2 regions of the Pseudonocardia sp. McavD-2-B genome follow, and region 1 is predicted to be linked to the other one. Evidence: riboswitches for the same ligand, from Rfam matches in the RefSeq annotation. Region 1 holds a riboswitch; the other holds the start of a gene.
The links. Region 1 has a riboswitch for cobalamin ahead of metE (5-methyltetrahydropteroyltriglutamate--homocysteine S-methyltransferase). Riboswitches for the same ligand answer to the same signal wherever they lie in the genome.

Region 1 (21,390 bases):
GGATGATCGGACGGTCCATGACCGTGACGCCCTCGGTGGTGCCGTTCTCGAGGATCTTCTCGGTCTGCTCGCGGACCCAGTCGGTCGGGGAGAGCTCAGCGTTCTGCGTCATACCGGTGGAGAACCCGATACCTCCTGTGATCATTCCTCGCAGCCGGGTGAGGGGCTGGTGCGGGTCGCCGGACGGTGCCTACGGTGCCGGTGCACGACCAACTGAACACGCGGGAGCTCCGTCGCGCGGGGCTGAGAGGGCGACTCGCCGGTCGCCGACCGCAGAACCGGCCGGGTAATGCCGGCCAGGGAGGACTGTCATGACAACGGCACCAGTGCGCCCGCAGCAGGTCACCACCGGCCCGATCCAGGGGTCGGCCAAGGCCTGGATCTCCGGACCCGACGGCATCACCGTCCCGGTCCGGCGGATCTCGCTCTCCAACGGCGAGCACCACGACGTCTACGACACCTCCGGCCCGTACACCGACTCCGACGCGACGGTCGACCTGCACGCCGGGTTGCCCCGGCTGCGGGAGCCGTGGGTCGGGTCGCGGGAGCCGGGGACCCAGATGTCCTGGGCGCGGGCCGGGATCGTCACCCCGGAGATGGCCTACATCGCCGTCCGCGAGCGGTGCGACGCGGAGCTCGTCCGCGCCGAGGTCGCCCGCGGCCGGGCCGTGATCCCGGCCAACCGCAACCACCCCGAGTGCGAGCCGATGATCATCGGCAAGCGGTTCCTCACCAAGGTCAACGCCAACATCGGCAACTCCGCGGTGACCTCCTCGATCGCCGAGGAGGTGGAGAAGATGGTGTGGGCGACGCGGTGGGGTGCCGACACCGTGATGGACCTGTCGACGGGCCGGGACATCCACGAGACCCGCGAGTGGATCCTGCGCAACTCGCCGGTCCCCATCGGCACCGTCCCGATCTACCAGGCCCTGGAGAAGGTGAACGGCGACCCCGCCGCCCTGAGCTGGGAGGTCTACCGCGACACCGTGCTCGAGCAGTGCGAGCAGGGCGTGGACTACATGACCGTGCACGCCGGCGTGCTGCTGCGCCACGTGCCGCTCACCGCGAAGCGGGTCACCGGGATCGTCTCCCGCGGCGGGTCGATCATGGCCGCGTGGTGCCTGGCGCACCACGCCGAGTCGTTCCTCTACACCCACTTCGACGAGCTGTGCGAGATCCTGCGCCGCTACGACGTCACGTTCTCCCTCGGCGACGGCCTGCGCCCCGGCTCGATCGCCGACGCGAACGACGAGGCCCAGCTCGCCGAGCTCGCCACCCTCGGCGAGCTGACGAGGATCGCCCGCGGCCACGACGTGCAGGTCATGATCGAGGGTCCCGGCCACGTCCCGATGGACAAGATCGTCGAGAACGTGCGGCTGGAGGAGGAGTGGTGCGACGAGGCGCCGTTCTACACCCTCGGCCCGCTGGCCACCGACATCGCGCCCGGCTACGACCACATCACCTCCGCGATCGGCGCAGCCCGCATCGCCGAGGCCGGGACCGCGATGCTCTGCTACGTCACGCCCAAGGAGCACCTGGGACTGCCGAACCGCGACGACGTCAAGGTCGGGGTGATCAGCTACAAGATCGCCGCGCACGCCGCGGACCTGGCCAAGGGCCACCCGCACGCCCAGGCCCGCGACGACGCGCTCTCGCAGGCCCGGTTCGAGTTCCGCTGGCGTGACCAGTTCGCGCTCTCGCTCGACCCGGACACCGCGACCGCCTACCACGACGAGACGTTGCCGGCCGAGCCCGCGAAGACGGCGCACTTCTGCTCGATGTGCGGGCCGAAGTTCTGCTCGATGAAGATCACCCAGGACGTCCGGGACTACGCCGAGGCGCACGGGCTGACCAGTGTGGAGGCGATCGAGGCCGGGATGGCGGAGAAGTCCGGGGAGTTCCGGGACGAGGGCGGCCGGGTCTACCTGCCGATCTCCGCCACGGACTGAGGCCCGGACCGGGACGTGCACCGCCGGGGCCGCGGGGATCCCACCCGCGGCCCCGGCACCGTCTACCGTCGTCGGCGACCACGCACGACGCGGGAGCTCGCGGAGCAGGCGGGCTGAGAGGGCGGCCGGGTCCCACCGGACCGGCGTCGCCGACCGCGTACCGGCCGGGTAATGCCGGCCAGGGAGGACATGTCCATGGAACCCACCGTCGGCACCACACCCCCGCGGGTCATGACGATCGCCGGAACCGACTCCGGCGGCGGCGCGGGCATCGCCGCGGACCTGCGCACCTTCGCCGCCTGCGGGGTGCACGGCTGCCTCGCCGTCTGCGCGGTGACCGTGCAGAACTCGGTGGGCGTCACCGGCGTGCACACGATCCCGGTCGACACGATCGCCGGGCAGATCGCCACGGTCGCCTCCGACATCGGGCTGCAGGCCGCGAAGACCGGGATGCTCGCGAACGCCGAGATCATCGAGACCGTCGCGCGGGCCTGCGACGGATGCGGCATCGGCGCCGGTCTGGCCACGCCGTTCGTCGTCGACCCGGTCGCGGCCTCGATGCACGGGGACCCGCTGCTGGCCGCCGAGGCGCTGGACGCCTACCGGCACACGCTTTTCCCGCGGGCCACGCTGGTCACCCCGAACCTCGACGAGATCCGGCTGCTCGTCGAGCACGACGTCCACGACCGCGCGGGCCAGTACGCCGCGGCGAAGGCGCTGCACGCGCTCGGCCCGCGCGCGGTCCTGGTGAAGGGCGGCCACCTCGCCGAGGACACCGACGGTTGCCTCGACCTGCTCTACGACGGCGAGACCGCCGTCGAGCTGCCCGGCCCGCGCTTCGACACCGGCCACACCCACGGCGGCGGGGACTCCCTGGCCGCCGCGATCGCGTCCGGGCTCGCCCGCGGGATGGAGCTGGAGGCGGCGGTCCGGTTCGGGAAGCGCTACATCGTCGAGGCGGTCCGCCACGCCTACCCGCTGGGTGCCGGGCACGGACCGGTCTCGGCGCTGTGGGCCGGACGGCCGTGGTGGGACGAACGCGACTGACCCTCGCCGGTCCTTGGATACGAGATGGATGCGATCTCAACAGATCCGAGGTCGGGGACGACCGGCCCCCGGCGTGCCGCAGATGCGGTGATCTGCCCGCGCGTCGCTCCGCGAAGGGTGCCCTGACCTGGGGATCGGGCGCTGTGGTCTGCATCGCACAGGCCGGTCGAGATGTATACGCTCGCGTCCGATGAGCATCTTGGGCACCCGCGTCGTCCGCACCGAGGATCCGGTCTTCCTCACGCGCGGCGCGACCTACACCGACGACCTGACCGAGGAGCGGCTGACCGGGGCGTTGCACCTGACGCTCGTCCGCTCCCCGCTCGCCCACGCGACGATCACGTCGATCGACACCTCGGCGGCGCTCGCGTCGCCCGGCGTCGTCGCCGTCGTCACCGGGGCCGACCTCGACATCGCACCGGCACTGCTGTTCCCGGGCGCGAACAAGGTCATGACCCGCCCGTTCCTCGCGACCGACCGAGTGCGGTTCGTCGGCGAGCCGGTCGCCGCGGTCCTCACCGAGGAGTTCTACCAGGGTGAGGACGCGGCCGAGCTGGTCGACGTCGAGTACGAGCCCCTGGACGTGGTGATCGACCCGCTGGCCGCCGCCCGCGACGAGACGCTGCTGTTCCCCGAGGCCGGGACCAACACCGCGGCCGCCTACGGGCACGACGAGGAGCAGGACGCCTCGTTCTTCGACGGCTGCGAGGTCGTCGTCACCCGGGACCTGGTGAACCAGCGCCTGGCCGCGGCCCCGCTGGAGACCCGGGCCGCGAGCGCCTTCTGGGAGGGCGACCGCGTCACCGTCTACATGTCCAACCAGAACGCCCAGGGCGGCCGCGACGAGATCGCCGGCTGGCTGGGCCTGGACAAGGAGAAGGTGCGGGTCGTCCTGCCGGACGTCGGCGGCGGCTTCGGCGCGAAGATCGGGTCCGACCCCGAGTTCGCCCTCGTCGCGTGGCTCGCCCGGCAGCAGGGACGTCCGGTCCGCTGGAACGAGTCCCGCTCCGAGAACATGACCGGCATGGTGCAGGGCCGGGCCCAGCGCCAGACCGTCACGATCGGCGGCACCCGCGCGGGCAAGGTCACCCACTATCGGCTCGACGTCGTGCAGGACCTCGGCGCCTACCCGCGCCTGGGCACCTTCCTGCCGATGTTCACGCGGATGATGGCGCCCGGCACCTACGACATCGAGCACGTCGACTCCCGCGCGAAGGCCGTGGTCACCAACACGACCTCGGTCGCCGCCTACCGCGGCGCCGGCCGCCCCGAGGCGACCGCCGCGATCGAGCGCGCGATGGACCTGTTCGCGGCCGAGATCGGCAAGGACCCGGCCGAGGTCCGCAAGCTCAACGTCGTCGCCCCGGACCGGTTCCCGTTCCAGACCAAGGGCGGGGTGGAGTACGACTCCGGCGAGTACGCCAAGGCGATCGACCTCGCCCTGGAGAACGCCGGCTACGACCGGCTGCGCGCCGAGCAGAAGGCTCGCCGCGAGTCCGGCGACGCCCGCCAGATCGGCATCGGCGTGTCCTCCTACGTCGAGATCACCGGTGGTGGCGCGTTCGCCGAGGACGCCTCGGTCGAGGTGCACCCGGACGGCTCGGTGACCGTGCTGACCGGCACCTCCCCGCACGGCCAGGGGCACGCGACGGCGTGGGCGATGCTCGCGTCCGACCAGCTCGGCGTCCCGATCGAGAAGATCACCGTCAAGCACGGCGACACCGACCTCGTCCCGCGCGGCGGCGGCACCATGGGGTCGCGGTCGCTGCAGACCGGCGGCGTCGCGGTGCACCAGGCCTCGGCCGAGCTGATCGACCTGGCCAAGCAGCGCGCGGCCGAGCTGCTCGAGGCGGGTGTCGACGACCTGGAGCTCGACCCGGCGAACGCCGCGATCACCGTCAAGGGCGTCCCCGGCGCGAAGTCGGTGACCCTGGCGGAGCTGGCGGCCGCCGAGCAGCTCAAGGTCGACACCACCTGGGACGGCAAGAAGCCGACCTTCCCGTTCGGCGCGCACGTCTGCGTCGTCGAGGTCGACACCGAGTCCGGCAAGGTGACGGTCGAGAAGATCATCGCCGTCGACGACGCGGGCCCCATCCTCAACCCGCTGCTCTGCGACGGGCAGCGGCACGGCGGGATCGCCCAGGGCATCGCGCAGGCGCTGCTCGAGGAGGTCATCTACGACGAGGAGGGCCAGCCGCTCACCGGGACCTTCGCCGACTACGGCATCCCGTCGGCGGCCGAGCTGCCCAGCTTCGACCTGGTCGAGATGACGACCCCGACGCCGGTCAACCCGATGGGCTACAAGGGCATCGGCGAGGCCGGGACGATCGGCTCCACCCCCGCCACCCAGAGCGCGGTCATCGACGCCCTGTCCCACCTCGGCGTCACGCACATCGACATGCCCCTGACCCCGATGCGGGTCTGGGAAGCCATCCAGGAGGCCTCCAAGTGAAGGTCGAGATCACCGTCAACGGTGAGCCCACCAGCGCCGACGTGGAGCCCCGCCAGCTGCTCGCGCACTACCTGCGGGAGACCGTCGGGCTGAAGGCCACCAACATCGGCTGCGACACCACGTCCTGCGGTGCGTGCACCGTGCTGCTCGACGGCGACGCGGTCAAGTCGTGCACCGTGCTGTCGGTGCAGGCCGACCAGCAGTCGGTCACCACCATGGAGGGGCTCGACGGCGCGTCCGAGGGCCGCCCCGAGCACCCGGTCACCGCGGCGTTCCGGTCCGAGCACGGGCTGCAGTGCGGCTTCTGCACCCCGGGCATGGTCATGTCCGCGGTGTCGCTGATCAGCCACGACGACGACCTGGACGAGCGGAAGGTCCGTGAGGGCCTGGAGGGCAACCTCTGCCGCTGCACCGGTTACCACAACATCGTGCGCGCCGTGCTCGTCGCCGCGGGCAAGGACCCGGACGCCGCGCAGAAGGCCGAGGCCGAGTCCGACGCGCTGCGCACCGCGCCCGCCTTCTCCCGTGGGGAGGCCGGCGCATGATCCCCCTCGCGTTCGACTACGCCCGCCCCGACACCCTCGACGACGCCATCGCGCTGCTCGCCGAGAAGGGCGAGGACGCCAGCGTCCTGGCCGGCGGCCACTCCCTGATCCCGGTCATGAAGGTGCGCCTCGGCGCGCCGGAGTTCCTGATCGACATCGGCCGGCTGCCGGAGCTGAGCTACATCCGCGTCGAGGGCGACGAGCTCGCCGTCGGTGCGGCGACCAAGCACCGCGACGTGGTCGACTCGGCCGAGGTCGCGACGGAGGTCCCGTTGCTCGGGGCCGTCGCCCGCACCGTCGGCGACCCGCAGATCCGGGCGCGGGGCACGCTGGGCGGCACCGTCGCCCACGCCGACCCGGCCGCGGACCTGCCCGCCGCGCTGCTCGCGCTGGACGCCACCGTCGTCCTGCAGGGGCCGCGCGGGAGGCGGACCGTGCCGATCGGCGAGTTCTACACCGGCGTGTTCACCACGGTCCGCGAGCCCGACGAGCTGATCGTCGAGATCCGGATCCCGCGCTGCGGGGACAAGGGCTGGGCGTACGAGAAGTTCACCCGTCGCAGCAACGACTGGGCGATCGTCGCCGTCGCCGTGTCCGACGACCGCATCGGCCTGGTCAACATGGGCTCGACCGCGCTGCGGGCGTCCGCCACCGAGCGGGCGCTGGCGGAGGGGAAGAGCATCGCCGAGGCGGCCGCGCTGGCCGCCGAGGGTGCCGAGCCGCCCGCCGACACCCACGGGTCGGTCGCCTACCGCACCCACCTGGTGCAGGTGCTGACCCGCCGCGCCCTGGAGACCGCGCACGGCGCGCGCTGACCCGCGCACCTACGGCCCGCGTCCCTCCCCGGGGCGCGGGCCGTGGTCGTGTCAGGGCCCGGGACGGACCAGCCCCGCCTCCTGGGCGGCGATCGCGGCCTGGGTGCGGGAGCGCAGGCCCAGCTTCGCGAGGACGCGCGAGACGTGCGTCTTCGTCGTCCCCTCCGAGATCACCAGCTCCGCGGACAGCTCCGCGTTGGACAGCCCGCGGCCCAGCCCGGCGAGCACGTCGGTCTCGCGTGCGGTGAGCCTCTCCAGCCCCGGCACCGACGACGGCCGCGGCGCCCCCGCGTAGCGGCGGATCACCCGCCGGGTCACCTCCGGCGCCAGCACGCCCTCGCCGCGGGCGACCGCCCGGACCCCGTCGGTGAGCCGGGCCGCGTCGACCGACTTGAGCAGGAACCCGCCGGCGCCCGCCGCGAGCGCGCCGTCGACGAGCTCGTCGAGGTCGAACGTGGTCAGGACCAGGACCTGCGCGGACCCCGCCGCGGGGCCGATGCTCGTTCCGGTGGGCCTGCTCCCGGTGATCCGCCGGGTGGCCTCGATGCCGTCGATGCCGGGCATCCGGATGTCCATCAGCACGACGTCGGGCCGGTGCTCGGCGGCGGCCCGCACCGCGGCGAGCCCGTCGGCGACCTCGGCGACGACGTCGATGTCCGGTGCCGAGCCGAGGATCAGCACCAGCCCGGTGCGGACGGCCTCCTGGTCGTCGGCGACGACCACCCGGATGGTCACCGCTCCACCTCCGCCGGGCCCAGGGGCAGGTCGGCCCGGACCAGCCAGCCGTCGTCGTCGGGGCCCGTGTCCAGGGTGCCGCCGACGGCCCGGGCGCGCTCGCGCAGACCGTCGAGCCCGGTGCCGCCGTGCAGCCCGGGGCCCGCCGCGGGGCGCCGGCCGGGGCCGTTGCGCACCTCGACGAGCAGTCGGCGCGGGGTGTCGGGGGTGACGGTGAGGCGCACCGTCACGTCCGAGCCGGGCGCGTGCTTCGCCGCGTTGGTCAGCGACTCCTGCACGATCCGGTACCCGGCGAGGTCGACCGGGGCGGGCAGCGGGGCCGCACTGCGCCCGTCGCGCAGGACGGGGGACAGGCCGGCGGAGCGGGCCTCGTCGAGCAGGGTGTCGACCTCGGACAGCCGGGCGGGCGCTCCGGGCGGGTCGGCGGTGTCGCCGTCGCGCAGCAGCCCGATCATCGTGCGCATCTCCCCGAGCGCGGCTACGCCGGAGGACCGCACCGTCCCCAGCACCCGCCGGACCAGCGCGGGGTCGGCGCCGGGCTGCAGTGCCGCCTCGGACTGCAGCGCGATCGCCGACAGCCGCCCGGCGACGACGTCGTGCAGGTCGCGGGCCATCCGGGCACGTTCCGCGGCGACGGCGGCGTCCCGCTCCCGGGCCGCCGTCCGCTCCACGGCGACGGCCCGTTCCCGCTCGACGGCCGCCAGGTCCCGGAACCGGCGCACCTCCAGCCCCCAGACCAGCGGGAGCCCGACCACCAGCGTCAGGTTGAGCACGGCGTAGGTGCCGGTGCGGGTGCCCGCCACGAGCAGCGCGGCGACACCGAGGACGGTGGCGACCCCACCGGCGGCGACGGCCACCGCCCGCGCGGTGCGCCGTGGCGGGAACACCACGGCGCAGTAGAGCAGGTCGGTGAACACGAGCACCGTCCCGATCTCGGTGCGGCCGCCCAGGACGGGGCCCGCGACCAGGGCCGCCGTGCCGACCAGCAGGCCGGCGGGCACCGCGATCCGGCGCACCGCCGACGCGGCGCAGCCCAGCCCCATGACCAGCAGCGACGCCGTCGTCGCCCCGGTGTCCGCGCCCCACCAGGTGATCCCCGCGTCGGGCAGCGCCCAGATCAGCAGCAGCCCGACCACGAACCACACCACGCCGGTACCGGCGTCCCGCAGCACCGACGGTGCGCCGCCGTCGCGGTTCACCAGGTACGTGATCACACCTCATCCCAGCACGCCCGGCGCCCGCGCGGCGTCCGTCGAAGGTGGTACGCGCGGATCGGTCGCACGCCGGACGCGTCACCGCGGCCGGGTCGGCACGATCACCGGCCATGGGGGAGTCCTTGTTCGCCGAGCCGCTGCTGTGGCTGATCGTCGGTGCCGAGATCGGGTTCTGGGTGTTCCTGCTGGCCGGGCTGGGGGCGCGCTACGTGCTGCGCCGCCGGGGCCTGGGGGCGGTGCTGCTGCTGGGGGTGCCGCTGATGGACCTCGTGCTGGTCACCGCCTCGACGGTGGACCTCGCGACCGGCGGCGCACCGTCGCGGGTGCACGGGCTGGCCGCGCTCTACCTCGGGATCACCGTCGCGTTCGGGCACTCGCTGGTGCGGTGGGCCGACGTCCGGGGCGCCCACCGCTTCGCGGGCGGCCCGGCACCGGTGCGCCCGCCCCGGGGCGGGGTCGCCCGGACGCGGTACGAGTGGCGCGAGTACGGCAAGGTCGTCGCCGCCTGGGTGGTCACGGCGGCGGTGCTGGTCCTGCTGTCGGTGGCCGGCGGCCGCGCGTTCCCGGCGCCGGGCGCCTGGCCGGAGGACCCGATGTGGTCCTGGCTCGCGACGGCGTCGCTGGCCGCCGGGATCTGGTTCGTCGTGGGGCCGCTGTGGGCGACCGTCTTCCCCGGCAGCGGGGACCGGGAGCGCACCGGTGTCCGGTGACCGCCTCGCCGCCCCGGACGTGCTCCGTGGCCTCGCGATCGCCGGGACCTTCGCGACGAACGTCTGGGTGTTCGCCGACCCGCGCGGGCCGGGCGCGGTGTTCGCCGGGTTCGCCGGGGGCTGGTGGCTCGACACCGCGCTCCGCGCCGTCGCGAACGGGAAGTTCCTCGCGCTGCTCACGCTGCTGTTCGGGATCGGGATGGAACTGCAGTACCGCTCGGCGGTGCGCCGCGGCCTGCGGTGGCCGGGCCGCCACCTCGCCCGCGCCGCGATCCTGTTCACCGAGGGACTGCTGCACTACGTGCTGGTCTTCGAGTTCGACGTGCTGATGGGCTACGCGACCGCCTCGGTGCTCGTCGCGTGGCTGGTGGGGCGGTCGGCGCGGGTGCGGGTGGCGGCCGCCTGCGTCGCCGGGGCGGTCACGGTGCTGCTGGTGGGCGGTGCGACCGCCGTGACGGCCGGGAGCACCGGCGCAGACGTGCCGCTCCCGCCGTACCCGGCGACCTGGACCGGGCAGGTGGCCGCACGGCTGGCCGACCCGCTGCTGTACCGGGTCGAGCTGGCGCTGATCGTCCCGTCGGCGGTGGTGCTGTTCCTGGCCGGGTCCGCGCTGCTGCGCGCCGGGCTGTTCGACGCCGGTGCGACCACCCTGCGCCGACGGATGATCGGCACCGGGGTGGCCGGCGCGCTGCTCACGGTGCTCACCACGCTGGGCGGTGACCCGTGGTTCCTCGTCGAGCGCTACCTGATCGCCCCGCTGGTCGCGCTGGGGCTGCTCGGCCTGGTCCCGGAGGTCCTGGCCCGGCTGCGCGGCCCGGCCGGTCCGGTGCGGTGCGGGCTCATCGCGCTCGGCCGGACCGCGATGAGCTGCTACGTCGGCCAGAACGTCGTGGCCGCGGTGCTGTTCGGCGCCTGGGGGCTCGGCGTGGCCGGGGCGCTCGCCGGTGTCGCGGCGCCGCTGCGGACCGGGGCGGTGGTCGGGGTGTGGGTCCTCGTCGTCGCCGGGTCGGCCGCGGCGGCGGGGTGGTGGCTGCGCCGCCACGACCGCGGGCCGCTGGAGGCACTCACCCAGGCCCTGCTCAGAGGTCGATCACCAGCCAGCCGCCGTGGTGCTCGGACACCGTGAACGGATGGCCGGTGCGCTCCCCGATCCGGGTCAGGACGCGCTCGTCGAAGACCCGGACGTGACCCCAGGCGGGGTTCGGCTCGTTCTCGAACGGGACGGCGACGACCACCCGTCGCCGGGCCAGGCGCAGCATCTCGACGACGACCTCGTCGCCGTCGGACTCGGACAGGTGCTCGACGAGGTGCACGGCGAACACGGTGTCCGCGCAGCCGTCGGGCAGGGCGACGGCACGCGCGTCGGCGACGTGGGTCTCGACGTCGGCGCCGAGCTGCGGCGCCATCCGGGTCAGCAGCTCGACGGTGCCGCCGGTCAGGTCGGTGGCGGTGACGCGATGGCCGTCGCGGGCCAGCTGCAGCGACAGGAAGCCGAAGCAGCAGCCGAGTTCCAGCACCTCCTCGCCCAGCACGAGGGAGCGGGCGCGCGCGTGCACCGGCGCCATCTCGGCGTTGGTGCCGCCGGGCTCGGGCTCACCGGCCAGCGCGTCGAGGGTGTTGCGGTAGAAGGCGAGCCACGCGTCGTCCGGGAGGTCGGGGTCCTTCGCGGCGCTCGCGACGCAGGCGACGAACGCCTCCTCGAAACGCTCGGCCGGCAGGATCCCGGGCTGCACCAGGGTGCGGTCCAGCCAGCCGGCGAGGTCGTTGGAGAGCCGGTCGGTTCCGATCATGGATCGCTCCTGTGCGTGCGGGGGCCCGCTCCACGCTAGGCGGTCGCGGGCACGCCGCACCACGTCCGACGGCCGGGTCCCTCCCCGTCCGGACGGTGGGGGCGGGCTCCGGTGCCGGTCCGGGATGCTCAGGCGCCCTGGGCGGCGAGCAGCCGGGCCTTCAGTGCGGCGTCCTTGTTGACCGGGTCGTGGGCGCCGTCCGGGGTCGTCCCCGCGGCGACGGCGATCGCGTTCATGGCGCCGACCATCCGGCACAGGTGGGCGATGCGGCGCTCGTCGGCGTCGACGGGCGGGGCGCCGTCGAGCAGGGCCAGGGTGCGGTTCACCCAGATCACCTCGGCGTGCATCCCGGCCTCCTCGAGCACACCGCGCAGCCGCAGCCCGATCTCGCGGCGGGACAGCCCGTTCCAGCTCTCGAGGGTGCGGGCATCGAGCGGGAACAGCAGGTCCCGGTCGCGCAGGTGGATCAGCTCCAGGGCGTGCGCACGACCGTAGGCGCAGTACATGCACCCGTTCACCAGGGAGATCGTGAGCCCGGCGAGGTGGGTGCGTACGGGGCCCAGCACGCGCAGGGTGACCAGGAAGCGCGGGAAGTTGGTCGCGAACCAGCGCAGCGCGGGCCCGCTGCCCATCGTGGCGACCATCGCCGGGATCACGCCCGGCGTGTAGCCCCACAGCGCGGTGCACACGCGACCGACGATCCGGAGGACCGCTCCGCCACCGTCCGACATCCGGCCCTCCTTTCCGAAGGGGACGCCCGATCGTACTCCGGGCAGCCCCTGCAGCGGCACGAGATCGGCCGATCGGCCCAGCCGGGGTCACCGGCGCGTCGGGCGGCGGCCCGGTGGGGCGGATAGCGTCCGGTCATGGCTTCCGTACCCGCCGTCGTGGCGCCCCGACCGCTGCCCGTCGACGACCCCGAGTGCCTCGTCGACGCCGAGATCGAGGTCGGTGCGCCCGGCCCGCACGACCTGCTCGTCGACGTCCGCGCCGTCTCGGTGAACCCGGTGGACGGCAAGGTCCGTTCGTCGTTCGACCCGGCCGACGGGCCGAAGGTCCTCGGCTTCGACGCCGCGGGCGTCGTCGTCGAGGTGGGCGACCGGGTGCAGGGGTACGCCCCCGGCGACGAGGTCTACTACGCCGGCGCGATCGACCGGCCCGGCAGCAACGCCCACCGCCAGCTCGTCGACTCCCGCATCGTCGGGCGCAAGCCGTCGACCCTGGACTTCGCCGCCGCGGCCGCGCTGCCGCTGACCTCGATCACCGCGTGGGAGTGTCTGCACGACCACCTGCGCGTCACCGCCGACACCACCGGGACGCTGCTCGTCGTGTCCGCCGCGGGCGGGGTCGGGTCGATGGTCCTGCAGCTCGGCCGGCGCACCGGGCTGACGCTGGTCGGCACCGCCTCCCGCACGGAGTCCGCGGACTGGGCGCGGCAGATGGGTGCGCACGCGGTCGCCGACCACCACGACCTCGTCGGCACGGTGCGCGAGGTCGCCCCGGACGGCGTGCAGTACGTGTTCTCGCCGGTGTCGGCGGGCAACGTCGAGGCCTACGCGGAGCTGATGACCCCGCGCGGGACCGTCGTCGCCATCGATGAGCCGGAGGGCCTGGACACGCTCCCGCTGAAGACGAAGTCGCAGGCCTGGCACTGGGAGCTGATGTTCACCCGGCCGCTGTCGGAACCGGGCTCGACGGTGCAGCGGGAGATCCTGGACGAGGTGTCCCGGCTCGTGGACGCCGGGGAGCTGCGGACCACCGAGACGCGGCGCCTGCAGGGGCTGACCGCGGCGACGCTGCGGGAGGCGCACCGGCTCATCGAGTCCGGCGGCACCGTCGGGAAGATCGTGGTCGAGCGGTAGTGGACCCCCGGTGGGTGGTGCCGGTGCGGACACCGGCACCACCCACCGACGGGGTCAGCGGCCGATCAGCTCGCCGGCCATCTCGTTCGTGGTCGCCTCGAAACCGGACAGGTCCCGGACCACGCGGACGCGGTCGCAGTACTCGGCGTAGGCGGGCAGGTCGCAGCGGCCGAGCCCCCACGAGTACCGCGGCTCCGGGGTCAGCCAGATCGTCTCCCGGGCCCGCCGGGTGATCTCGACGAACGCCTCCATGTTGGGGTCGTTGCCGTTCCCGCGGCCGTCGCCGAGCACCAGCACCGTCGTCCGGCGGGTGACCGCCGAGCCGTGGTCCTCCAGGAACTGGCCGAAGGCCAGGCCGTAGTTGGAGTTGGCGTCGACGTCGAGCTGGTCGCCCCCGAAGATCAGCCCGAGGGCGTGCTCGACGGGGTGGTCGGCGAACAGGTCGTTCACCTCGACCAGGTCGGCCACGAACGCGAACGAGCGGACCTGGCCGAACAGGTCCTGCAGACCGTGCACCAGGTGCAGGGTGAACCGCGCGGTGGCCCGGACCGACAGCGACACGTCGGCCAGCACCACCAGGCGCGGCTTGTCCTCCTGGCGCTGCACGGTGACCGGGGAGAACGGGACGCCGTCGTAGCGCATGTTCTTGCGCATGGTGCGGGCCGAGTCGATCCGGCCCCGGGGGGAGACCCGCCTGCGGTGCGTGAGCGCACCGTGCAGCGACTTGGCCAGCCGCCGCAACGAGTCCTCCAGCTGCATGCGCTCGGTCTCGCTCGCCCGGTCGACCTCGGCGACGCGTTCGGCGTCGTCGTGGCCCTCGACGATCCGCTGCTCGATCGCGAGCAGCTTCTCCAGGTGTGCCTTGAGCAGCTCCGGGAGGTTGTCGAGCACTCCGGTGAGGCGCCGGCGCAGCGCAGCGGCGTCGTCCTCGGTGCCCTGCTCCTCCTCCGACAGCCGGTCCTCCTCGGAGTTCAGCCAGCCCAGCAGCGCGTCCTGCTGGGCGACCGAGAGGTCGGCGTCGACCTTGGTGCCCTGCTGCTGGGAGATGTCCCCCGGCTGTCCGCCGCCGGAGAACCGGTCGGTCTCGATCTGCACGCGCTGGCCCTCGGTGGCGTCGCCCGCCTGCTCCTTGGACAGCACGATCTCGTCCGTCATCGAGGCCATGTCGATCTTGTTGGCCTCCTGGTGCAGGTTGTACTGCTCGGCCAGGTCCTCGGGGTCGAAGAACTCCTTGATGTCGACCGGGGCGCCGTGGTCGTGACCCTCCTGAGGGGTCTCCGACGGCTCCTCGGACAGCGTGAAGTTCTCCAGCGGGGTGTCGTCGGACAGATCGCCGTGTCCGTGGCCGTGCCCGTGGCCGGTGTCCGCCTCGCCCACCCTGACCAGGGCGAAGAACAGGTCGAAGACCTCGTCGAAGGTCGCCTCGTCACGCCGGTCCTTGATCAGCGCGATGCGCAGCGCCTCCTTGAGCACCGCCTTGTCGGACAGCACCCCGGGCTGGGCGGCGCAGGCCATCGCGTCGAGCGCCTCGGACACCGAGATGCGCACCGACCGGATCCGCAGCAGCCGGACGAAACGGTGGATGCTCGCTTCCACTCCGGACCCCGATCAGACCGGGCGCTTGCGGGAGCCGCCGAAGGAACGGGTGCCCTGGCCGGGCGAGACCTTCCGGATCGCCGACGGCGGCGGCGCGACCCCGCCGGGCAGGCCGCCGTAGATACCGCCGTGCCGTCCCGCCTGGTCCTTCGCGGCCCGCTTGGCGCGGCCGTCGACGTCGCCGTCGTCGTGGTCGTCGTCCACGCGGGCGGCCGGAGCACTCGGGGTCCGGGCCGCGGGCTCGTCGTGGTCGTGGTCCCCGTCGTGCCCGTGCCCGTGCCCGTGGCCGTGTCCGTGGCCGTGCTCGGTGACCACGGCGTTCGGGTCGACCAGCCGCGGCAGGGCGTCCAGGGCCTTCTTGACGTCCTTGTCGTACTTGACGACGACCGACACGGTGTCGGACAGGATCTGTGAGTTCAGCTCGTCGACCCCCAGCACGGCCAGGGTGCGGGCCCAGTCGATGGTCTCCGAGATCGACGGCGACTTGCGCAGCTCCAGCTCGCGCAGCCCGCGCACGACGTTGACGAGCTCCTCGGCCAGCTGGTCCGACAGCCCGGTCTTCTTCGACCTGACGATCTCCAGCTCGCGGGAGGCCGACGGGTAGTCGAGGAACAGGTGCAGGCAGCGGCGCTTGAGCGCGGCGGCGAGGTCGCGGGTGTTGTTCGAGGTCAGCAGCACGTACGGGCGCTGCTCGGCGACGAAGGTGCCGATCTCGGGCACGGAGATCTGGAACTCGCCCAGGGTCTCCAGCAGGACGGCCTCCAGGGCCTCGTCGGCGCGGTCGACCTCGTCGATCAGCAGCACGACGGGCTGTTCGGAGCGGATGGCCTCCAGCAGCGGGCGCGGGGCGAGGAAGCGCTCGGAGAAGAACACGCTCTCCTGGGACCCGATGCGGTCGACCGCGGAGGCGAGGTCGGGTGCGTCCTCGACGAGCTGCCCGATCTTCTCGCGGAGGATCTGGGTGTACATGAGCTGCTTGCCGTAGTCCCACTCGTACAGGGCCTTGGTCTCGTCCTGGCCCTCGTAGCACTGCAGGCGCAGCAGCCGGCGCCCGGTGGCGACGGCGAGCATCTTCGCCAGCTCGGTCTTGCCGACCCCGGCGGGCCCCTCCAGCAGCAGCGGCTTGTCCAGCCGGGTCAGCAGGAACACCGTCGTGGCCAGGCGGGTGTCGGCGATGTAGCCCTGCTCCCGCAGGGTCTCGATCACCTGGTCGACGGACTCGAACGGACCGGTCGAGGCGACGGCGTCCGCCGCCTCGGTCACAGTGGGGACGACAGCCTCGGACACGCGGATATCTCCTTCGCGGGCCGCACCGGCTCTGGTGCGGAGAAGAGCGGGGCCGCAGCCAGCGGGCCCACCCACCCGAGTATCACCTCGGATGGCTGGGCCCGCTGGTGCGACGGTGGACGTACTGACCTGCGGATCAGGTCAGCAGGTCGTCCAGGTCACCGTTGATGGAGTGGTCGACGACCGGGCGGACGGTCTCGAACGTGCACTCCTTCGGGTTGCCCGGGGTGCAGGCGTCACCGAGGACGTGGTTGGTGATCCGGTCGACGTCGGCCGCGTCACCGACGATGGTGGGCGCGTTCTCGTAGAACTTGGTCGGGCCGGTGCCCAGCCGGTTCTTCGAGTAGGTGTCCTGCTTGACGTCGGCGAACTTCTCCGGGATGCCCACGTCGCGCAGCAGCCGGATGGAGGCGGCGAGCGCGGCGTCGGCGGCCTGCGGCTTGGTCATGCCGCGGGTGTCGACCCCCATCGCCTCGGCGATGTCGGCGAAGCGCTCGTACACGACGGGCATGTTGAACGCCCACACGCGGGGCAGCGCGATGGCGTTGTTCAGGCCGTGGTGGGTGTCGTAGAACGCCGACACCGCGTGGCTGATCGAGTGGATGATGCCGAGGCCACCGGAGTTGAACGCCTGGGCGGCGATGTACTGCGCGTACATCATGCCCTCGCGGCCGGAGAGCTCCTGGCCGTTCCAGACGGCCTTGCGCAGGTTCTGCGAGGTCAGCTTGATCGCGTGCAGCGCGTTGCCCAGCGACGGCTGGAAGTCCAGCCGCGAGACGTAGGGCTCCGAGGCGTGCGCGAGCACGTCGAACCCGCACTGCGCGGTGTAGTCGATCGGGCAGTCGTAGTAGAGCACCGGGTCGTCGATCGCCAGGGTGGTGACCGAGGCGTCGTCGAACGCGACGTACTTGTGCGGGTTGTCGGGGTCGGTCGTGGTGTCGGTGATGACGTAGGCCCACGAGGTCTCCGAGCCGGTGCCGGCCGTGGTGGAGACCGCGATGTGCGGCGGGTTGGCCGGGTTCTCGGACTTGTTGAAGCCCTCGAACTCGTTGACGTTGCGGCCGTCGTGCGCGACCGAGATGCGCGCGCCCTTGCAGGCGTCGTGCGAGGAGCCGCCGCCGATGGAGACGAACGAGTCGCAGTTGTTCTGCTGGTAGAGGCCCACAGCGTCCATGACGTTGTAGTCCTTGGGGTTCGACTCGACCTTGTCGTACAGCACGACCTCGAGGCCGTGGTACTTCATCGACTCGACGATCTTGTGGACGATGTCGGTGCCCCGCAGGCCCGACGTCATGACCAGGGTCTTCTTGAAGCCCAGCTTCAGGGCCTCCGGGCCGATGAGCTCGTGCGACCCCGGACCCATGAGCGCACGGGGGAACGGGTGGAACTCCTTGATGGGGAACGGCTTGAGCAGCTCGTCTACCTGCATGTCAGCCCTTTCTGAGGCAGGTGGATGGGTCGAGACCGCACGCTATGACCCCTGTGGCCGCGGGCACAGGGGTGATCGCCATTACCCCTCGGGAGACCGGGCAGGTTCCCCCTCCGAACGGAGGGGAGCAGGGTGAGGTCGCCCTCGACCCGGTCGCCGGGGAGGGCGTGGCAGTACTGCCAATGTATGGCAACAGGGACAGCTCGGCAACAGTCCGCACGGCCGGGGCCGCGGTAGTGTCGGCTCGCCGACGGTTCGTGCCGGTCCGATGACGGGCGTCACGAGGCAAGAGGGAACCCGGTGGGAATCCGGGACTGCCCCGCAGCGGTGAACGGGAACGACCGCCGTCAACAGCACTGGGAGCGATCCCGGGAAGCGACGGCCAGTAGGAGCGTGCAGTGCGCCCGTGAGTCCGAAGACCTGCCGCCGGTGCGTGCGCCGTCCGGCGTGCGCGGATCCGTGGCCTCGCGGGAGGGCCGGGCGGACGACCGGGCACCGTCGTGCCCGGCGGTCGCAGGCGCCCCGTGCCGGCGACGGGTCCTCCACCGCACTCGCGAGGAGAGAGGGCCGTGAGCATTCCTTCCAGCAGCACCATCGGCAGCACCGTCCTGGGGTACCCCAGGATCGGACCGGACCGGGAGCTCAAGCGGGCGACCGAGTCGTACTGGGCCGGGCGGACCGACGCGTCCGCACTACGCGACGTCGCCGCCGGGCTGCGCCGCGACACCTGGACCGGGCTGCGCGACGCCGGGCTCGGCTCGGTGCCGGGCAACACGTTCTCGTTCTACGACCACGTCGGAGACACCGCGCTGGCGGTCGGGGCGGTGCCGGAGCGCTTCGCCCGCGTCACCGACCCGCTGGAGCGGCTGTTCGCGATGGCCCGCGGCCGCACCGGCGCCCCGGCCTGCGAGATGACCAAGTGGTTCGACACGAACTACCACTACCTGGTCCCCGAGGTCGGCCCGGACACCCGGCTCGCGCCGGGCAGCCGCAAGGCCCTCGACGAGTTCTGCGAGGCCCTGCGCAGCGGGATCACCACCCGTCCGGTGCTGGTCGGGCCGGTGACCTTCCTGCTGCTGTCCAAGCCGGCCGGCGGCGCACCGGCGGGCTTCCGCCCGCTGGACCTGCTCGGACCGCTGGTCGAGGTCTACCGCGACCTGCTCGCCGAGCTCGCCGAGGCGGGAGCGGAGTGGGTGCAGCTCGACGAGCCCGCCTTCGCCGCCGACCGGACGCCGGAGGAGGTCGCGGCGCTGCGCCGGGCCTACGACCGGCTCGCCTCGGCGACCCGGCGGCCCAAGATCCTCGTCGCGTCGTACTTCGGGGAGCTGGGACCCGCCCTGCCCGCGCTCGCCGCCACGGCCGTCGAGGGGCTGGCGCTCGACCTCGTCGCGGGGGCCACCGACCTGGACGCCCTCGATGCGGGAGACCCGGCGGTCCCGGGGCTGGACCGGAAGGTGGTGCTGGCCGGCGTCGTCGACGGGCGCAACGTGTGGCGCACCGACCTGGACCGGGCACTGGCGACGGCGCAGCGGCTGGTCGGCGTGGCGGGGCGGGTCGAGGTCTCGACGTCGTGCTCGTTGCTGCACGTCCCCTACGACCTGACCGCGGAGACGGCCCTGCCCGGCGACGTCGTCGACATGCTGGCGTTCGCCCGGCAGAAGGTCACCGAGGTCGTGCTGCTCGGGCGGGCCCTGCGCGAGGGACCCGACGCGGTCGCGGCGGAGCTCGACGCCGCACGGGCCGTCCGGGAGCGGGTCGCCGCCACCGCGCGCCGCGACGAGCGGGTGCGGTCCCGGCTCGACGCGCTCGGCCCCGACCACTACCGGCGCAGTCACGGCGACGTCCGGGCGACGGTCCAGCGCGCGGCGCTCGGCCTGCCCGTCGTCCCCACGACGACGATCGGTTCTTTCCCGCAGACCGCGCAGATCCGGCGCGACCGGGTCGCGCACCGCTCCGGTGTGATCGACACCGGCACCTACGCCGAGCGGATGCGCCAGGAGATCGTCCGCGTGGTGCGGCTGCAGGAGGACATCGGGCTCGACGTCCTGGTGCACGGTGAGCCCGAGCGCAACGACATGGTCCAGTACTTCGCCGAGCACCTCGACGGCTTCGCCACCACCGAGCACGGCTGGGTGCAGTCCTACGGCTCGCGGTGCGTGCGCCCGCCGATCCTGCACTCGGACGTGTCCCGGCCCCGGCCGATCACGGTGGAGTGGGCGCGGTTCGCCCAGTCGCTGTCCGACGCGCTGGTCAAGGGGATGCTGACCGGCCCGGTGACGATCCTGGCCTGGTCGTTCGTGCGTGACGACCAGCCGCTGGGTGACACCGCCCGGCAGGTGGGGCTGGCCCTGCGCGACGAGGTAGGAGACCTGGAGGCCGCCGGGATCCGGATCATCCAGGTCGACGAGCCCGCGCTGCGCGAGCTGCTGCCCCTGCACGAGCGGGACCGGCCCGGGTACCTGGACTGGGCGGTGGACGCGTTCCGGCTGGCCGTCGGGGCCGTCGCCGACGCCACCCAGATCCACACCCACCTCTGCTATTCCGAGTTCGGCGAGGTGGTGGGGGCGATCGACGGGCTCGACGCCGACGTCACCACCGTCGAGGCGGCCCGGTCGCGGATGGAGGTGCTGGCCGACCTCGGACCGGGGGTCCCGCGCGGGCTCGGCCCGGGCGTCTACGACGTCCACTCACCCGAGGTGCCCGGCACCGACGAGCTGGTCGAGCAGCTCGGCGCGGCCCTGCGCCACATCGGACCGGACCGGCTGTGGGCCAACCCGGACTGCGGGCTGAAGACCCGCGGTGAGGCGGAGACGGTGGCGGCCCTGACCAACCTGGTCGCCGCGGCCCGCCTGGTCCGGGACTCGGCGACGACCGGCTGAGCCCGCGTCGCGACGCCCCGCGGCTCCCCGGCCGCGGGGCGTTGCTCACGCGCCATTGATTGAACAGATGATCAGATGTAGTCATATGGAGTGTTCGCACGAAAGATGGCCGCGCTGCTCGCGGCCGCCGCCCTGGTGCTGACCGGCTGTGGTGCCGGCACCGGCGGCGCCGGGACCCCGGACCCGGCCGGTGAGCTGACCGTGGCCCTGCAGTTCCCGCCGCGCGCCGACTACGCCTTCGACGCCGACGACGGCGCCCGGCTGCAGTCCCTCGGCGTCGCCGAGACCCTGACCACTGTCGACGCCGACGCCCGCCCGGCGCCGATGCTCGCGACGGGCTGGGAGCAGCAGGGCAACGCCTGGCGGGTCACCCTGCGCCAGGACGTGCGGTTCCACGACGGCACCCCGCTCACCCCGGACGCCGTCGTCACGGCGTTGCGCTACGTCGCGGGCGTCGAGGCCCCGCCGCGGGCGATCCGGGGCATCGGCTTCGCCGTCGCCCCCGACGGCGCCGACGCCGTGCGGATCACCACCACCGAGCCCGACCCGGTGATGCCGCTGCGCCTGTCCAGCGGCAACCTCGGCATCCTCGCGCCCGCCGCCTACGCCGACGGCGGGGCGCCGCGCTACCTGCGCACCGGGACCGGCCCGTTCGTGCTGGACTCGGTCAGCGGTGCCGACTCCGCGCAGCTGGTCCGCAACGACGACTACTGGGGCGAGCCGGCGGGTGCCGCCCGGGTCACCGTCCGCTACGTCGAGGACCCGCAGGCCCGTGCGCTGGCGGTCCGGTCCGGCGACGTCCAGTTCGCCGAGGGCCTGCCCCAGGCCCAGCTCGACCAGGTCCGCTCGGCCGGGGCCGAGGTCGTCGAGTACCCCAATGCGCGCACCGTTCTGCTGCAGCTCAACCAGTCCGCGGCGCCGTTCTCGGACCTGCGGGTCCGCCAGGCCGTCACCGCGGCGATCGACCGCCCGGTGCTGGCCGAGCAGGTCCTCGCCGGGGGCGCCGCACCCGCGGCCGACCTGTTCGGCGCGGCCGTGCCCTGGGGCGAGACCGCGCCGCCGCCCGGGGCCGACGTCGCC
Region 2 (7,278 bases), on a different contig from region 1:
CGGGAACGGGTTCTCCGGCTCCCCGAACAACGGGGCGAGCCCGATCTGCTCGGCCCGCCGGTCGGCGATGAACCGCAGGTACCGCTCGCAGGACTCGGCGGTCAGCCCGAGCATCCCGCGGGGCATGGTGTCGCGGGCGTAGGCGACCTCCAGCTCACACGCCTCGTGCAGCATCGTCCGGATCTCTGCGGCGAAGTCGGCCGTCCAGAGGTGCGGGTTCTCGATCTTGATCTGGTTGATGCAGTCGATGCCGAAGTTCAGGTGGATCGACTCGTCCCGCAGGATGTACTGGTACTGCTCGGCGATGCCCACCATCTTGTTGCGCCGGCCGAGCGCGAGGATCTGCGCGAACCCGGTGTAGAACCACATGCCCTCGAACACCACGTAGAACGCGACGAGGTCACGCAGGAACGCGCGGTCGTTCTCCGGGGTGCCGGTCCGGAAGTCCGGGTCGGACAGGGCCCGGGTCCAGCGCAGCGCCCAGGCGTCCTTCTCGGTGATCGAGGGGACCTCGCGGTACGCGTTGAACAGCGCCCCCTCGTCGAGCCCGAGCGACTCGCACACGTACTGGAACGTGTGGGTGTGCACGGCCTCCTCGAACGACTGCCGCAGCAGGTACTGCCGGCACTCGGGGTTGGTGAGGTGGCGGTACACCGCGAGCACGATGTTGTTCGCGACCAGCGACTCCGCGGTGGCGAAGAACCCGAGGTTGCGGGTGAGCATGAGGCGCTCGTCGTCGGTGAGCCCGCCGGGGGAGCGCCACAGCGCGATGTCGGCCTGCATGGCGACCTCGGTCGGCATCCAGTGGTTGGCGCAGCCGGCCAGGTACTTCTCCCAGGCCCAGGTGTACTTCAGCGGCAGGAGCTGATTGACGTCGGCGCGGGCGTTGATCATGCGCTTGTCGTCGGCGGCGACGGGGGCGGCGCCGCGTGCGATCTCGCCGAGCCCGCTGGTGTCGGCGCCGGTGCGACGGTAGGCGGTCGCGGTGCTCACTGGCAGGCCTCGCAGTCGGGGTCGTCGACCGAGCAGGCGGCGCCCGGGTCGAGGTCGGGGGCGGTGGCGGGCACGGCTGTGGCGGGCACGGCGGTCGCCGGGACCGCGGGCACGGCCGCCGCGGGCGACGCGGCAGGGGCGGCCGGGGTGCTCGGCACGCCGGTCAGCCGGCCGTCGGTGCCGGTGAGGGTGGACTTCTCCACCGACGTCGCCGCGCGGGTGCGCAGGTAGTAGGTGGTCTTGAGCCCGGAGCGCCAGGCGAGGCGGTAGAGCTCGTCGAGCGCCCGGCCGCTGGGGGCGGCGAGGTAGAGGTTCAGCGACTGCGCCTGGTCCAGCCACTTCTGCCGGCGCGAGGCGGCGGCCACGAGCCAGCGCGGCTCGATCTCGAACGCGGTCGCGTAGAGCTCCTTCAGGTCGGCGGGGACCCGGTCGATCTCGGCCAGCGACCCGTCGAAGTACTTGAGGTCGGCGACCATCACCTCGTCCCACAGCCCGCGGTCCTTGAGGTCGCGGACCAGGTGCGGGTTGATCACCGTGAAGTCGCCGGACATGTTCGACTTCACGTAGAGGTTGAGGTGGATCGGCTCGATCGACTGCCCGACCCCGCAGATGTTCGAGATCGTCGCGGTGGGTGCGATCGCGAGGACGTTGGAGTTGCGCATCCCTTGTGCGACGACCTTCTCCCGCAGCGATGCCCAGTCCAGCGTGGACGACCGGTCGACGTCGAGCTCGCCGTCGCCGCGGGCCGCGGCCAGCAGCTCGAGCGAGTCCGGCGGCAGGATCCCGCGGCTCCACAGCGACCCGTCGAAGCTGGCGTAGCGGCCGCGCTCGACCGCCAGGTCCGACGAGGCGGTGATCGCGTGGAACGACAGCGCCTCCGCGCTGCGGTCGGCGAACTGCACCGCCGCGTCGCTGCCGGGCTCGATGCGCTGGGTGAACAGCGCGTCGGAGAAGCCCATCATGCCCAGGCCGACCGGGCGGTGACGCAGGTTGGACCGGCGGGCTTCGGGAATCGTGTAGAAGTTGATGTCCACCACGTTGTCGAGCATCCGCACCGCGGTGGTCACCGTGCGGCGCAGCTTGTCCGCGTCGAGCCCGTCCGGCGTGACGTGCGCGGCCAGGTTCACCGAGCCGAGGTTGCAGACCGCGACCTCGCCCTCGTCGCCGGCGCGGGTGTTGAGGGTGATCTCGGTGCACAGGTTCGACGAGTGCACCACGCCCGCGTGCTGCTGCGGGCTGCGCAGGTTGCACGGGTCCTTGAACGTGATCCACGGGTGCCCGGTCTCGAACAGCATGGTCAGCATCCGCCGCCACAGCTCGACCGCGCGCACCGTGCGGTGCACCCGCACCTCACCGCGCGCCGCGGCCGCCTCGTAGGCGCGGTAGCGCTCGGCGAACGCGGTGCCGTAGAGGTCGTGCAGGTCGGGGACCTCGTCCGGGGAGAACAGGGTCCACTCGCCGTCGGCCTGCACGCGGCGCAGGAACTCGTCGGGCACCCAGTTGGCGGTGTTCATGTCGTGGGTGCGGCGACGGTCGTCGCCGGTGTTCTTGCGCAGGTCGAGGAACTCCTCGATGTCGACGTGCCACGTCTCCAGGTAGGCGCACGCGGCGCCCTTGCGCTTGCCGCCCTGGTTCACCGCGACGGCGGTGTCCCCGGCGATCTTGAGGAACGGCACCACGCCCTGGGAGACGCCGTTCGTGCCCCGGATGTGCGCGCCGAGCCCCCGGACCGGGGTCCAGTCGTTGCCCAGCCCGCCGGAGTACTTCGCCAGCAGCGCGTTGTTGCGGTAGCCGCCGAAGATCGACTCCAGGTCGTCGTCGACGGTGGTGAGGAAGCACGACGACAGCTGGGGGCGGGTGGTGCCCGAGTTGAACAGCGTCGGGGTCGAGGCCATGAAGTCGAAGCTCGACAGCAGCTCGTAGAACTCGACCGCCCGCGCCTCGCGGTCGACCTCGCGGACCGCCAGCCCCATCGCGACCCGCAGGAAGAACGCCTGCGGCAGCTCGAAGCGCACGCCGCGCTCGTGCAGGAAGTAGCGGTCGTAGAGGGTCTGCAGGCCGAGGAAGCCGATCTGCAGGTCGCGCTCGGGGCGGATCGCGGTGGTGACCCGCTCCAGGTCGAAGGTCGCGAGCTCGGGGTCGACCAGGCCGATCGCGATGGCGTGGCGCAGGTAGTCCTTCGTGTAGGCCGCGTACCGCTCGGCCATCGTCGCGTGGTCCGGGGTCTCCCGGGAGCCTGACAGGTGCGACACGGCCTCGGCGCGCAGGCGGTCCAGCAGCAGCCGCGAGGCCACCAGGGAGTACGCGGGCTCGCGCTCGACCAGCGTGCGCGCGGCCAGGACGAGGGCCTGGGCCAGCTCGTCGGCGGTGATGCCGTCGTAGACGGTGCGGTCCAGCTCGGCGAGCACCCTGTCCGGGGTCACGTCCTCGACGCCGGCGCAGGCCTCGTCGAGCACCGCGGCGACGCGGACCCGGTCCAGCGGGGCCCGGCTGCCGTCGGGGTGGGTGACATGCACGACCGGGGCGTCCGCGGCGGCGGTGTCCCCGCCGTCGTGCGCGCGGGCCCGGGCCTGCTGCTCGCGGTAGAGCACGTAGGAGCGGGCGACCTTGTGGTGGCCTCCGCGCATCAGGGCCAGCTCGACCTGGTCCTGGATCTGCTCGACGTGCACGGCGCGCGCCGGGTGCCGGGTCAGCGCCGCGACGACCTGGTCGGTCAGTCCGGCCACGAGGTGGTGCAGCCGCGACGACGCCGCGCCCGAGTCCCCCTCGACCGCCAGGAACGCCTTGGTCGTCGCCACCGAGATCTTCGTGGCGTCGAACCCGGTCTCGGACCCGTCGCGCCGGATGACGCGCAGGGCCGGTGGTGCTGCTGCCGGTGCAGCGGTGGAAGCCGTCACGGGCTCTCTCCTCGCGAGTCGCCGTCCCTCCGGGGCGGGCGCGGTACGAGGAGGCGGTGGGTCGGCGTGTCGTCGGCGGCCCACCGCACCCTGGCGCCGTCCCACGAGGCCCCGGAGCAGCGCGCGCCGGTCGGCGCGCGCACCGGCGGCAGGTCTTCGGACTCACGGGCGCACTGCACGCTCCTACTGGCCGTCGCTTCCCGGGAGAGGTCTCCCAGTGCTGTTGACGGCGGTCGTTCCCGTTCACCGCTGCGGGGCAGTCCCGGATTCCCACCGGGTTCCCTCTTGCCTCACCGGCCCGTGCGGACCGGTGAACCACCAGCGCTCCGGACACTACATCTGGGGTCCGGACACGATCGACCCCCCTATCGGTTCCGGTTTCGACGACCGCCGAGTCACGCACGGTGAACGTCGCCGGTCACGGGCCCGGCGGTCCCTTCCGTTCGACGGGTCCGCGCGGATACCGTCGGTCGCACTGTTGCCACCGTTGTGCAGGAGAGTGCGATGACCACCGGGACGGACCTCGACGCCGAGCACTGGCTGCGCCGGTGGGACGCCCAGCAGGAGCGCTACATCCCCGACCGGGAGGCGCTGTTCGCCCTGGCGCTCGACGTCGTCGACCGTCTCGCCGGCACCCCCGCCCGGCTGCTCGACCTCGCCTGTGGGCCCGGGTCGTTCGCGGCCCGCGCGGCGGCGCGCTGGACCGGGGCCGAGGTGGTCGGCGTCGACGTCGACCCGGTCATGCTGGAGCTGGCCCGGCGGACCACCGGCGAGCGCGTCCACTGGGTCGACGCCGACCTCTCGCGTCCCGGGTGGACCGACGCCGTCGGCGGCGGGCCGTTCGACGCGGCCGTCTCGGCCACCGCCCTGCACTGGCTGCCCGAGCACGCGCTGCCCGGGCTCGCGCAGCGCCTCGCGTCCGTGCTGCGCCCCGGCGGGGTGTTCGTGAACGTCGACACCCTGCTCGCCGACCCCGCCCGGCCGCGCCTGGCCGAGCTGACCCGGACCCTGCGGGTCGAGCGCACCGACCGGGGACTGGCGACCGGCGAGGACTTCCGGACCTGGTGGGACGCGCTCGCCGACGAGCCCGCCCTGGCCGACGGGTTCGCCGAGCGGGAGCGCCGCTTCGCCGACCGGGTCACCGGCGGGTCGTCGCTACCGGCCTGGGAGCAGGCGCTGTCCGGCGCCGGGTTCGCCGAGGTCGGGACGCTCACCCAGACCTTCGACCGGCGGACCCTGGTCGCGATCCGCTGATCACCCGAGCCGGGCGCGCGCGAAGTTCGCCCAGGCGAACGTGTTCGGCCGGGCCGCCTCCAGTCCGGTGAGCCCGGCCGCCACGCCGACGTTCCAGTCCCGCACACCCCACACCAGGGCGCCCGACTCGGCGCGCAGCAGACCGAGGATCCGGGCGAACGCGGCGGTGCGCGCGGCGTCGTCGGTGGTGGCGACGGCGGCGTAGTAGAGGCGGTCGATCTCCGGGCTGCGGTAGCCGGTGAAGTCGTAGGTCGGGGTGCTGGTCAGCATCCGGCGTCCGATGTAGTCCGGGATCGGCAGCGAGCCGGTGCTGTTCTGGGAGAACACGCCCTGCTGCCGGATGGCCCGGAAGTAGCCCGACGACGGCAGCGGCCGTGCCGTGACCCGCAGCCCGACCTCGCCGAGCTGGCGCGCGACGAGTGCGGTGGCGGCGTCGAAGGTCGGGTCGGCGCCGCTGGTCTGCAGCTCGATCGCCGCCCCCTGTGCCCCGGCCTCGGTGACGAGCGCGCGGGCCCGCGCGACGTCCCGCGCCACCGGGCCCACCCCCGCCGGGTGGTAGCGCAGTCCCTGGCCGAACATGTCGTCGCCGACCCGGCCGCGCCCGAGCAGCACGACCCGCACGAGCTCCTCGCGGTCGATGCCCAGCCGCACCGCCTCGCGCAACCGCGGGTCGGAGAACGGTGCCCGGTCCACCCGCATCACCAGGAACTGGCTCGCCGAGGCCGGCGCGGACAGCGCCGAGGCGCGCTGCTCGCCCCCCAGCCGGGCGGCGCCGGTGGGGGTGAGGTCGTGGGCGTAGTGCACCTGGCCGGACAGCAGGGCGCCGATCCGGGCGGCCTCGTCGTCGACGGGCAGGAACTCCAGCTCACGTACGCCGGGCGCGCCGTCCCAGTGGTCCTCCGACGCGGTGTAGACGGTGGACCCGCCCGGGGTGAACGACGCGAGCCGGAACGGCCCGGTCCCGTTCGGACGGTCGAACGACGTCGTCCCGGCCTTGACGATCTCGGTACCGGGCGCGCCCCAGGCCAGCGGGAACAGCGTGTTCGGCCGGGTCAGCACCAGCTCGACCTCGCTCGGCGACACCGCCCGCGAGGCGGCCTCGTCGAGGTCGCGGAACAGGGTCGCGGCGATCGCGGTGGTCGCCGGGTCGGTGATGCGGGCCAGGGTGGCGAGCACGTCGTCGGCGGTGAGCGGGGAGCCGTCGTGGAAGCGGGCCGCGCGCAGCCGGATCCGCCACCGCCGCCCGGTCGCGTCGCTCTCCCAGGACTCGGCCAGCCGCGGCTCGGGGGTCATGTCCTGCGACCACCCGGTGAGGGTGTCGAAGCACGCCTTGGCCCGGGCCTGGTCGACGTAGAGCGGCAGGACGTGCGGGTCCAGCGACTCGCGCGAGCCGCCGGTCGCGAAGGCGACCCGCAGCCGCTCCTCGCCCGTCCCGCCGCCGGAGCAGCCGGTGAGGGCGAGCGCGGCGACGCCGAGCGCGCCGGTCAGCACCCGGCGCCGGGACAGCTCGGGCGGGGTCATCCGGCGGCCCGCCCGGTGTCCGAGGCGCGCAGGCCGGGCGTGAACACGTGCCCGTCGAGGACGGCCGGGCGGGGCGCCGTACCCGGTCCGCCCGCGCGGACCCAGTCGGCGACGGCGTCGGTCGTCGCAGCGTCCAGGACCGCACGCAGCCACACGGGCCGCGCACCGGCCCGTCGCGCGGCCGGAGTGGGGCCGACCACGACGACGTCGGAGTCGGCGCACGGGCCGAGGCACTCGCTGGTCCGCAGCCGCGCGTGGCCCTCGATGCCCCGGGTGAGCCGGTCGAGCAGCCCGTCGTGGTGGGGCCGGTCCAGGCTCGGGTGCTTGCGACCGGAGCCGCAGCAGCATCCCCGGCAGACGGTGACGGCGGACAGCGCAGACATGATCCGACCCTACGCGACATATGACGGATTGTTCAGACGTCGAGGATGACAATCAGGTGAGTGCGGCCACCGCCATGCGGGAACCCTCCGGTCCCACACCCCGGACACCAGGAGATCCCCATGAGCCACCACGTCCTCGAGGCCGCCGGCGTCAGCACCCCGGCCACCGTCGTCGAGAAGCTGCACGACGCCGCCCGCGCGAGCACCGCCTGCGCCTCGGCCATGGTCGC

Region 2: linked by a shared signal. The riboswitch ahead of NH602_RS25355 (ribonucleoside-diphosphate reductase subunit alpha) and the one ahead of metE (5-methyltetrahydropteroyltriglutamate--homocysteine S-methyltransferase) in region 1 are both predicted to bind cobalamin.

The regions. Positions count from the first base shown of each region.
Region 1 covers NZ_JAMXSG010000053.1:3,343-24,732, reverse strand. The annotation lists gene NH602_RS10170 (nitroreductase family deazaflavin-dependent oxidoreductase) at 1-112, opposite strand, end outside; gene thiC (phosphomethylpyrimidine synthase ThiC) at 312-1,949, shown strand; gene thiD (bifunctional hydroxymethylpyrimidine kinase/phosphomethylpyrimidine kinase) at 2,145-2,996, shown strand; gene NH602_RS10155 (xanthine dehydrogenase family protein molybdopterin-binding subunit) at 3,187-5,448, shown strand; gene NH602_RS10150 ((2Fe-2S)-binding protein) at 5,445-5,993, shown strand; gene NH602_RS10145 (xanthine dehydrogenase family protein subunit M) at 5,990-6,808, shown strand; gene NH602_RS10140 (response regulator transcription factor) at 6,860-7,543, opposite strand; gene NH602_RS31885 (sensor histidine kinase) at 7,540-8,757, opposite strand; gene NH602_RS10130 (hypothetical protein) at 8,868-9,467, shown strand; gene NH602_RS31625 (DUF418 domain-containing protein) at 9,457-10,593, shown strand; gene mftM (mycofactocin oligosaccharide methyltransferase MftM) at 10,547-11,257, opposite strand; gene NH602_RS10115 (hypothetical protein) at 11,386-11,946, opposite strand; gene NH602_RS10110 (zinc-binding alcohol dehydrogenase family protein) at 12,124-13,119, shown strand; gene NH602_RS10105 (VWA domain-containing protein) at 13,174-14,715, opposite strand; gene NH602_RS10100 (MoxR family ATPase) at 14,728-16,002, opposite strand; gene mdo (NDMA-dependent methanol dehydrogenase) at 16,139-17,431, opposite strand; cobalamin riboswitch at 17,666-17,874, shown strand; gene metE (5-methyltetrahydropteroyltriglutamate--homocysteine S-methyltransferase) at 18,001-20,310, shown strand; gene NH602_RS10085 (ABC transporter substrate-binding protein) at 20,401-21,390, shown strand, end outside.
Region 2 covers NZ_JAMXSG010000268.1:531-7,808, reverse strand. The annotation lists gene NH602_RS25360 (ribonucleotide-diphosphate reductase subunit beta) at 1-993, opposite strand, end outside; gene NH602_RS25355 (ribonucleoside-diphosphate reductase subunit alpha) at 990-3,890, opposite strand; cobalamin riboswitch at 4,020-4,225, opposite strand; gene NH602_RS25350 (trans-aconitate 2-methyltransferase) at 4,395-5,144, shown strand; gene NH602_RS25345 (ABC transporter substrate-binding protein) at 5,145-6,665, opposite strand; gene NH602_RS25340 (hypothetical protein) at 6,662-7,048, opposite strand; gene NH602_RS25335 (hypothetical protein) at 7,169-7,278, shown strand, end outside.